3 regions of the Vreelandella profundi genome follow, and region 1 is predicted to be linked to each of the others. Evidence: predicted binding sites of a transcription regulator. Region 1 holds the regulator's gene; each other region holds the start of a gene.
The links. The regulator sigma-54, encoded in region 1, starts transcription at its own class of promoters, with help from an activator protein. The targets are predictions, from matches to a motif close to TGGCACNNNNNTTGCTNT.

Region 2: KUO20_RS14385 (DUF3305 domain-containing protein) is a predicted target of sigma-54. The motif match lies at 1,087-1,104, and genes of this name have one in related genera.
Region 3: glnL (nitrogen regulation protein NR(II)) is a predicted target of sigma-54. The motif match lies at 1,840-1,857, and genes of this name have one in related genera.

The regions. Positions count from the first base shown of each region.
Region 1 is NZ_CP077941.1:1,338,443-1,341,720, reverse strand. Features, by position in the region: gene lptA (lipopolysaccharide transport periplasmic protein LptA) at 1-235, shown strand, start outside; gene lptB (LPS export ABC transporter ATP-binding protein) at 247-996, shown strand; gene KUO20_RS06145 (RNA polymerase factor sigma-54) at 1,120-2,532, shown strand; gene hpf (ribosome hibernation-promoting factor, HPF/YfiA family) at 2,679-2,987, shown strand; gene KUO20_RS06135 (PTS sugar transporter subunit IIA) at 2,992-3,278, shown strand, end outside.
Region 2 is NZ_CP077941.1:3,146,012-3,149,289, reverse strand. Features, by position in the region: gene mobA (molybdenum cofactor guanylyltransferase MobA) at 1-93, opposite strand, end outside; gene KUO20_RS14390 (formate dehydrogenase accessory sulfurtransferase FdhD) at 90-983, opposite strand; gene KUO20_RS14385 (DUF3305 domain-containing protein) at 1,186-1,626, shown strand; gene KUO20_RS14380 (DUF3306 domain-containing protein) at 1,623-2,279, shown strand; gene KUO20_RS14375 (4Fe-4S binding protein) at 2,480-3,278, shown strand, end outside.
Region 3 is NZ_CP077941.1:145,581-148,858, forward strand. Features, by position in the region: gene glnA (glutamate--ammonia ligase) at 222-1,628, shown strand; gene glnL (nitrogen regulation protein NR(II)) at 1,937-2,998, shown strand; gene ntrC (nitrogen regulation protein NR(I)) at 2,991-3,278, shown strand, end outside.

The sequences.
Region 1 (3,278 bases):
CCATCAGGTCGAAGGACAAGAAGGCCCGACGGAAGGCTGGGCTCGGCGGATTATTTATCACGTCGCCGAACGCCGAGTGGAGCTCATTGATCAAGCTGAACTGACCCAGCAGGACGACACATTTACCGGCGGGCGGCTTGAATATTTCATTGACCGTGAAGTGATTCAAGCGCGTTCAGACGTTGACGGTAGCGAGCCCCAGCGTATCCGCATGACTATTCAGCCGGAACAATAGAGAGTCAATCGATGGCAACTGCTGACAATGCGCCGATAAAAACACTATATGCCCACCACTTGGCGAAAAGTTACAAACGCCGCCGAGTGGTTAAAGATATTAACTTGGAAATCTCCCAAGGCAGCGTCGTCGGCTTACTCGGCCCTAACGGCGCGGGCAAAACCACGTCGTTTTATATGATTGTCGGGCTGGTCAAATCTGACGCCGGCAAAGTGGGCATTGACGACTTAGATTTAACCCGCGCCCCGATGCATGAACGCGCAGCGGCAGGCATTGGCTACCTGCCCCAGGAAGCGTCTATTTTTCGCAAATTATCGGTTGCCGATAATATTATGGCGATATTAGAAACGCGCAAAGAACTCGACCGCCCAGGCCGCGAAGAGCGCCTGGAAGCCTTGCTTGAAGACTTCCACATCACCCATATTCGCGACAATCTAGGCATGAGCCTCTCAGGCGGGGAGCGCCGCCGTGTAGAAATTGCCCGCTCGCTAGCAACTGAACCCGCCTTCATCTTGCTAGATGAGCCCTTTGCCGGGGTTGACCCCATTTCAGTGGGCGAGATTAAAACCATCATTCGCGCGCTAAAACAGCGCCATATTGGCGTTCTGATTACCGATCATAACGTCCGTGAAACGCTGGACATTTGTGATATCGCTTACATTGTCGGCGATGGCCATATCATCGCCAGCGGCCCCCCGGCGTCGATCCTCACTAACCAGCAAGTCAGGGATGTTTATCTGGGCGCAGATTTTCGTCTGTAGGCTTATTTTTGCCCATAAATCCCGCTTTATAACGCTTTAACTACCAATGGCATGCTTATTGCACTTGCACCCAGCCCCCACTCGCACTAGGGTAAAGCATTCCGATTAACGAGTGGTTCTCAAATGGTCATGAAAGCTTCTCTTCAACTGCGCATTGGGACACAGCTGACCATGACACCTCAGCTGCAGCAGGCCATCGCCCTGCTGCAGCTATCGACTCTGGACCTTCGCCAGGAAATTCAGCAGGCCCTAGATGCCAACCCTATGCTGGAACAGGAAGATGAGTTCGGTGAAGAGGCCGTGAGCGAGCCTAAAGAGGAGGAGTGGTCAGAGAGCATCCCCACCGAGCTTTCCGTTGATAGCGACTGGTCGGACACCTATCAAGACCTTGGCGGCACGGGCAGCAGCAGTGAGGGCCCTGATTTTGAGCGCCAGGCTGCCGAACAGAGCCTTCACGGCCACCTATTGTGGCAACTCGCCATGACCGATTTTAGCGCGCGTGAGCAGCTGGTTTCCGAGAGTCTCATCGACGCCCTAGACGCCAACGGCTACTTGACCCAGCCGCTTAATGATATTCGTGAAGGGCTACGCGCCCAGGGTATTGATGGCCTTAGCCAGCGCGAAGTGGAAACAACATTACTCAAGCTGCAGCAGTTCGAGCCCACCGGTATTTTTGCCCGCGACCTGCGTGAATGCTTGATGCTGCAGCTCGCTGCCCTGCCAGATGATACGCCGCTGCTGGTGCCTGCCCGCAGGCTAGTGCGCCAGTTTCTTGAAGCGCTCAGCAAAGATGACATGCGCTTACTCAAGCGCCGCTTAGGGCTCGATGACGAGCAGCTAGCCAATGTTATCCAGCTAATTCGCAGCCTAGATCCACGCCCAGGCAGCGCTTACGGCGTGACCAACGACAGCTATATCACGCCCGATTTAGTAGTGCGTCATGATAATGAGGGCTGGCATTTAGAACTCAATCAGGACGCCCTGCCTCGGCTGAGAATTCAACCTGACTACGCCAGTTTGATAAAGCGTGCGGATAAAAGTCAGGATAATCAGTTTTTGAAAGAACACCTGCAGGAAGCGCGCTGGTTAATTAAGAGCCTTTCGAGTCGTAACGACACGCTGCTGCGAGTGGGCCGTGAAATCATTACCCGTCAAATCGGCTTTCTCGAACACGGCGAAGAATCCATGAAACCGCTGATTTTGGCCGATATAGCCTCAGCCGTTGAGATGCATGAATCAACGATTTCACGGGTGACAACGCAGAAATATATTCATACGCCGCGCGGCGTGTTTGAACTGAAATACTTTTTCTCTAGCCAGGTGAGCGGCCAGGATGGCGACAGCCACTCCAGCACCGCGATACGCGCCCGCCTGAAGAAACTGATTCACGAAGAAGCCCCCGGCAAGCCGCTTTCGGATAGCCGCTTAGTGACGTTATTAGAAGAAGGCGGCATTCAGGTTGCGCGCCGCACGGTAGCCAAATACCGTGAAGCCATGGGCATTCCCTCTTCCAGTGAGCGGCGCCGTTTACGCTAGGAGCTGCCAGGTTTCAGCGAAACTCTCGACAAGGGCTTTGCAACGGAGCAAAAAGGGTTACAATCAAAAGGGCTACATATCTAAGTACTAAGTACAGTCCCTAAGTACCGTTCCTAAGTACAGCCCGATAGATAAGGAGTACGTCAATGCAAGTAAATATCACTGGTCATCACGTAGAACTGACTGACGCCTTGCGTGACTATGTTAATGAAAAGCTTGAGCGTGTTGAGCGTCATTACGACAATATAACCACGGTGCAGGTCACCCTATCGGTGGAGAAAGAACGCCAGCAGGCAGCCTGCACACTGCATGCAGCAGGTGCTGATTTACATGCAGAAGCCCTAGACAGTGATATGTACGCCGCTATCGATGCGCTGGCGGACAAAATTGATCGTCAACTCGTTAAACATAAGGAAAAAGCACAAGCCCGCGCCCAAGGCGCTGGTGTGCGTTAATTCAATGACGTTGGAAACCATACTCCCCCCAGAACGCGTTCTCTTCGACGTACCTGGGGGCAGCAAAAAAAGGGTGCTGGAATTTTTCAGCACCTTTATCGCCCAAAATACGCCCAGCCTCGATAGCCAAGAAGTGTTCAGCCGATTAATCGGCCGAGAGCGCCTAGGTAGTACAGGAATTGGCAACGGCGTGGCTATTCCCCATGCCCGCAGCCCTCACTGTTCTACGCCTATTGCTGGTTTTTTAAAGCTCTCAGAAGCGATTGATTTTGATGCTATTGACGGCGACCC
Region 2 (3,278 bases), 1.8 Mb from region 1:
TGCAAAAGGCTCAAGCCCTTTATCGCGGCCCCCCATTCTACGTCCTTCGCCGCCGGCTAGAATCATGCCAGTTATTTCTTGGGTAGGGATCATGAGCGTGCCTGTGTTGATGAATGTGCCTGCTTTGATGAGCGTGCCTGTTTTGATGAATGTACTGCAGGCGGTCGCTCAGGAATGGCGTCCAGGGTTAGGCGATTCTGGGTGTTGATCGATTGAAAATGGCGGCCTTTGGCGCGGGCGATAAGCATCACGCCAAAACGCTCGGCCAGCTCAACGCCTTTTTGCGTTACGCCTGAACGCGATACCAGTACGCTAATGCCCATCTGCGCCACCTTCAGCACCATTTCTGATGTCAGCCGCCCCGTGGTGTAAAAAATATCCGCATCGGCACTATCCGCTTGCTGTAGCCATTGACGCCCCGCCAGGGTATCCACGGCGTTGTGTCGACCAACGTCTTCGACAAAATCGAGCACCTTGGTTTGAGCGCAGAGAGCGCAGCCGTGAACGGCGCCAGCGCTACGGTACGTTTCATTATAGGCGTTGAGATTTTGCAGCAGCTGATAAAGCGTCGATTGTGCCAGCTTCGTATCGGGCAGCGCCATCAGCGCGGTTTGATCCAACAGTTTACCAAACACCGTGCCCTGGCCGCAGCCGGTGGTGACCGTGCGCGTGCTTAAACGCGCTTCCAGATCTTCAGGCAGGTGGCGTGTAACCACCACGGCGGCTTCTACTGCCCAGTCGACCTGCACCGCGGTCAAGTCCTCGGCAGCCCGTAGTAAGCCTTGATTGCGTAAATAGCCGACCACCAGCGCTTCGGGGTCGTCACCCAGGGTCATCAGCGTGACAATTTCGCGCTTATTGAGATACACGGTAAGCGCCCGTTCAGCGGCAATCGCCTGCTGACGCGTATCGCCATATTCGTCAACGACGCTAATCTCGGTGGTGGCCGGTAAGCGGGCTCGGCTTAACTGAAGGGCAGGCATCCATGAACCTCGCTAAAATAGTTCTTGAAAATAACTCTTGAAAAAAGCTCTTGAAAAAAGCTTTTGAAAAATAGTTCTCGCAAAACGTCAGGGTTGACGATGATGGCGCTGGGGATGCTTACTTGTCTACCCATTCAAGCTCCATCTATTCAAGCTCCGTCTATTCAAGTTCTGTCTACTCCAGTTTCAGGGTGCTAATGCCATGAGTGATAATTTACGCCCCATCAGTATTACGTTGATTGCCGAAACCAAGCAGGTAAAGCGCTTTAGCCTAACGCAGTGGCGCATTGCGGAACTTGCTCTGGGCGATCAGGGGCCGGTCACGCTTCAGCTGCAGCTTTCGATGACCGAGCGCGCGGCGTATCGCTTCAATCTAACCGCTAGCGCGCCGCGTCTGTTTGTCCGCGCGGGCTTTACCGGGCAAACGCCGCACCCCGATGCAATAACGGCCAGCCAAGATGTTGCAGCTGGCTGGATGGATGGCGAGCAGCAGGTGCTGGAAGCCTTGATGCCGATGGCGATTCAGGTGTGGATGGAGAGCTATCTTGCTCGCCACGGTGAGGCGCCTGTCGAGGTGCGCAAGAAAAAACGCAAAGGGGCAGGGCGCGCAAAAGAGATGCCTGCCAATGAGCCGCCGCGATGAGTCGCCTGGAACGCTGGTCGCGCCTAAAGCGCAATGCTCAAAAGCAAAGCAGTGCCTCGCCAGACGCAGTGCCAGCCACCGAGCCTGCCAATGAAATCACCGTAGAGCCAGCTGACGCGCTTCATAGCGACGCCGATCAGCCGTACGCCACGGATGATCAACCGTCGGCATCGGCACTGGAAGCGCAAGAGCCCGAGCGCGAACCGGCGCCTGGCAGCCTTGACCACACCCTGCCAGACCCCGATACCTTGGACGTCGGCAGCGACTTTAGTGCCTTTATGCTGCCGGGCGTCAGCGGAGCCTTGCGACGGCGCGCTTTGAAGCGCCTTTGGGCCACCGGTAATTATAACGTGCGCGATGGGTTAGATGACTATGACGCTGACTATCGACAGCAGCTCAAGCCCATGGCCGACGGGCTTGCCAGCAAGCTGCGCCGCTGGACCCATAAAGTAGAAGAGACGCTTGATAAGCCGCTGGATGATGCACCCGTTGAGCCACCAAAAGAGCAGGTGGCCAGCGAGCAGCCCAATGATCACTCTCTCGCGCCTGAAGACGAATCTTCCATGCCCGGCAGCGCAAGCGAAGGCGCTGTAGAAAAGCCCCTTCTAGACGACCAGTCTGATTTAATTTTTGAGCCTCAAAAGAAAATCTAAAATCGCTAATTAATAACTATTAAATCAATTGACTAGGATGGTTTTTATCCCTCGTTACTGCCAGCGTTAATCGTAATTAAGTTGGCTAAATGCCGTGTTACGCCTAGGCTCAGCTTAGCGTCAACGAAACGCTATGCCATAATGATTAAACAATATTACTCAAAATTATAATAAGAATTATTCACTGACCGTGAGAATGCATGAATCAACGAATCCAACTGGCGTCGATAGACGACCAGCGCAATGCCGAGGCTCGAGAAACGGTACGCCGCCGTATTTCTTGGCCAGCTAATTTAACGCCTGCTAATGTGACCTATCACAGCCGTGGCCATGCGCTGCTGATAGGCGCGGCTGCCGACGTGTATCCGGCCGCCCGCGCGCTTCAGAGGCGCGGCCTTGCATCGCTTACGCTGCTGGTTACTGGGCCTGTGGAGAATGGGCCTGAGAGCGAAACAGCCGCGCTAATGGGGGCCAGTGAGCCGTTTGTCACGCAAATGCTCACGCCCGAGCAGCTCAGCCAGCTGCGAATCAGCGGCTACTTGGGGGCGTTTAGCGCCCGGTTAGATGACGGCGTTGCGCCGCTGGACCTTGCTCGGGCACTGATTGAACGCGACGGATTTGACCTTGTGCTCGATCTTGCTGCGACGGCTCATTCCCAGCGTGCGGAGCTTCCGTCACCTGGCTATGTGGTGATGTCTTGGCAGGACATTGAGCAGCGCAGCGAATCACTTGAAAATTTTGTCGGGCTGGTCGGTGAGTTCGATAAGCCGCGCTACTTTCAGGTCAACAGCGATCTATGTGCCCACTCCACAAGTGGCAATATTGGCTGTACCCGCTGCTTGGATGTCTGCCCGGCGGATGCGATTTCCAGCATTCAAGGGCGTATCGAATCCCATATTGAAATTGATCCCTACCTTTGCCAAGGCGTGGGCAGCTGCACCAGCGCCTGCCCCACGGGGGCGATCGAATTTCGCATGCCAGAAACACGCCGCCAGCAGG
Region 3 (3,278 bases), 1.2 Mb from region 1:
AAGTTTTACAACGGCTACTGGTCGTAGGCAGAAGCCCTGCGGCGTGATAAAACGATAGCCGGCCTGAAAGGCTTGCTCAGTGATTTGTTTATATTTTTCAGCAAACGTTGGGTGAGCAAAAAAATGACAGGCGTGCGTTTTTGCACGTATTTTGTCGCACAACACTTTTATCGATAGCTTACTGTCGCTAGCTTTAAGCCACGCTCATACCGGAGGACACTATGTCAGCCAAGACCATCGCGCTAATTGAAGAACATGATGTTAAGTGGGTAGACCTGCGTTTCACCGATACGCTCGGTAAAGAACACCATGTCACCGTGCCTGCTCGCGACGTGACCGAAGAGTTTTTTGAAAATGGCCAGATGTTTGATGGTTCTTCCATCGGCGGCTGGAAGGGCATCAACGAATCCGACATGATTCTGAGCCCAGAGGACGGCTCTGCTTACCTCGATCCTTTTACTGAAGACGCGACGCTAGTGCTGCGTTGCGACATCATCGAGCCTGCGACGATGCAAGGCTATGATCGTGACCCGCGCTCCATCGCTAAGCGTGCAGAAGCGTTTCTGCAGTCAACTGGCCTTGGCGATACCGCTTTCTTTGGTCCTGAGCCTGAATTCTTCATCTTTGACGAAGTACATTGGAAAACCGACATGCAGGGTTCCATGTACAAAATCTCTTCTGATGAAGGCGCTTGGGCGACTGACAGCGTCGTAGAAGGTGGTAACTTAGGCCACCGTCCGCGTCTGAAAGGCGGCTACTTCCCGGTCCCACCGGTTGATAGCTTCCACGATATTCGTGGCGCTATGTGTAATACGTTGGAAGCGATTGGCCAGACCGTGGAAGTTCACCACCACGAAGTTGCCAACGCAGGTCAGAACGAAATTGGCGTTAGATTCAACACGCTGGTAAAGAAAGCTGACGAAGTGCAGGAAATGAAGTACGTGATCCACAACGTGGCGCACGCTTACGGCAAAACGGCGACCTTCATGCCCAAGCCGCTGGTAGGTGACAACGGTTCTGGTATGCACGTTCACCAGTCGTTCTGGAAAGATGGTAACAACCAGTTCGCCGGTGACGAGTACGCAGGCCTGTCTGAAATGGCGCTTTATTACATTGGCGGCATCATTAAGCACGCTCGTGCGTTGAACGCGTTCACCAACGCTTCTACTAACTCGTACAAGCGTCTAGTGCCTGGCTACGAAGCGCCGGTAATGCTGGCCTACAGCGCGCGTAACCGCTCTGCTTCTATTCGTATTCCTTACACCGCTAGCCCGAAAGGCAAGCGTGTAGAAGCCCGCTTCCCTGATCCTACCGCTAACCCATACCTGGCGTTCTCTGCCATGTTGATGGCCGGTATCGACGGTATTAAAAACAAGACCCATCCTGGCGATGCTATGGATAAGAACTTGTACGACCTGCCGCCAGAAGAAGGCAAAGCGATTCCTACGGTCGCCAACAGCCTGGATCAAGCATTGGAAGCGCTCGACGCTGACCGTGCGTTCTTGACCGAAGGTGGCGTATTCACCGACGACATGATCAATGCTTACATTGAACTCAAAATGGAAGAAGTGAATCGTATCCGCATGACGACTCACCCGATTGAGTTTGATATGTACTATAGCTGTTAAATGACAATAGCTGCTAATCAGCGCATTAGCCGCCGACTGTTGCTGACGAGATGTTAACAGCAGTGATAAACCCCGCTTCGGCGGGGTTTTTTATTGCGAGCACCAATATGGTGCAATAATAAAAGCGATAGTGCAGCGGGATGCGCTAAAAGGACTCGGCGTTTGGTATGACGTTGCTCGCAGGCCGTGCAACCGGGCATAGGCGCGTAATTGGCGCGCTTATTGCAGTCTCTCATTCATCATCCACCTGTAGGTCTGTAATGGCGATGAAAGACGCGATTTCTCAGGACGGTTTCTCAGAACATGCAATGCACCAGCGCTTGCTCGAACATCTCACTACGGCAGTACTGCTGTTAGATGGTGAGCTGAGGGTGCGCTGGATGAATCCTGCGGCCGAGGCGCTATTAGCGGTTAGCCTTAGCCGTGTGCGTGGGAGCAGCCTGGATACGTTACTAGGTGGCGATGAAAGCATTGATGACGTGTTGGCCAAGGCCCGCGATGCCTTTCACCCGTATACCCAGCGCGAGGCGCGCATTACGCCGCTGAATAGCGACCCGCTAACGGTCGACTATACGGTGACGCCGCTATCAGACAATGAGCTGCTGTTGGAAGTAGAGCCTCGCGATCGGTTGATGCAGATCTCTCGAGAAGAGGCCCTGACCACGCGTCAAGAAACTATCAAGATATTAGCCCGAGGGCTTGCCCACGAAGTTAAAAACCCGCTAGGCGGCATTCGTGGCGCCGCACAGCTGCTAGAGCGAGACTTAGACGACCCGGCGCTGCGCGAATATACCCACATCATTGTGGAAGAGGTGGATCGGCTGCGCGATCTGGTTGACTCCATGCTGGGACCTAATCGGATTCTTAAACACGAGCCGGTGAATATTCATCGGGTGCTGGAGCGCGTACGCACGCTATTAATGGCTGAGCACCCCGATGTGGCTATTAATCGCGATTATGATCCTAGCTTGCCCGATCTTTCCGGCGATGAATCGCAGGTGATTCAAGCCGTGCTCAACGTGGCGCGTAATGCGGTGCAGGCGATGAGCGATGCCCAAACGCCTGAGCCCACCTTAATACTGCGCACCCGTGCCCGGCGCCAGTTTACCCTCGGCGCTGAGCGTCACCGCTTGGTCAGTGAAGTCGCGGTTATTGATAACGGCCCTGGCGTTCCCGATGCGCTACACGAAACGCTTTTTTACCCCATGGTTTCGGGGCGTGCTGAAGGCAGCGGCCTTGGACTCTCTATCGCCCAGTCGATTTTGCACCAACATCAAGGATTGATCGAATGCGATTCACGCGCCGGACATACCGAATTTCGTTTATTGATTCCACTGGTATTAACTTCACCGGAGAAACGTCATGACTGAGGCGACACGTACTGATGTTGCGCGGGTGGTGATTGTCGATGACGACCGCGCTATCCGCTGGGTGCTTGAGCGCGCATTAGCGCAACCTGATCTTGACGTTGAGTGCATTGAGCGTGCGGACGTTGCGTTGGCGCGGGTGCTGGAAAACCCGCCGGACGTGCTGGTAACCGATATTCGTATGCCCGGTATCGACGGGTTGGATTTAATGTCGCGAGTCCGCGAGGCGCATCCTGACCTACCGGTCATTGTGATGACCGCGCACTCCGATCTAGATAGCGCC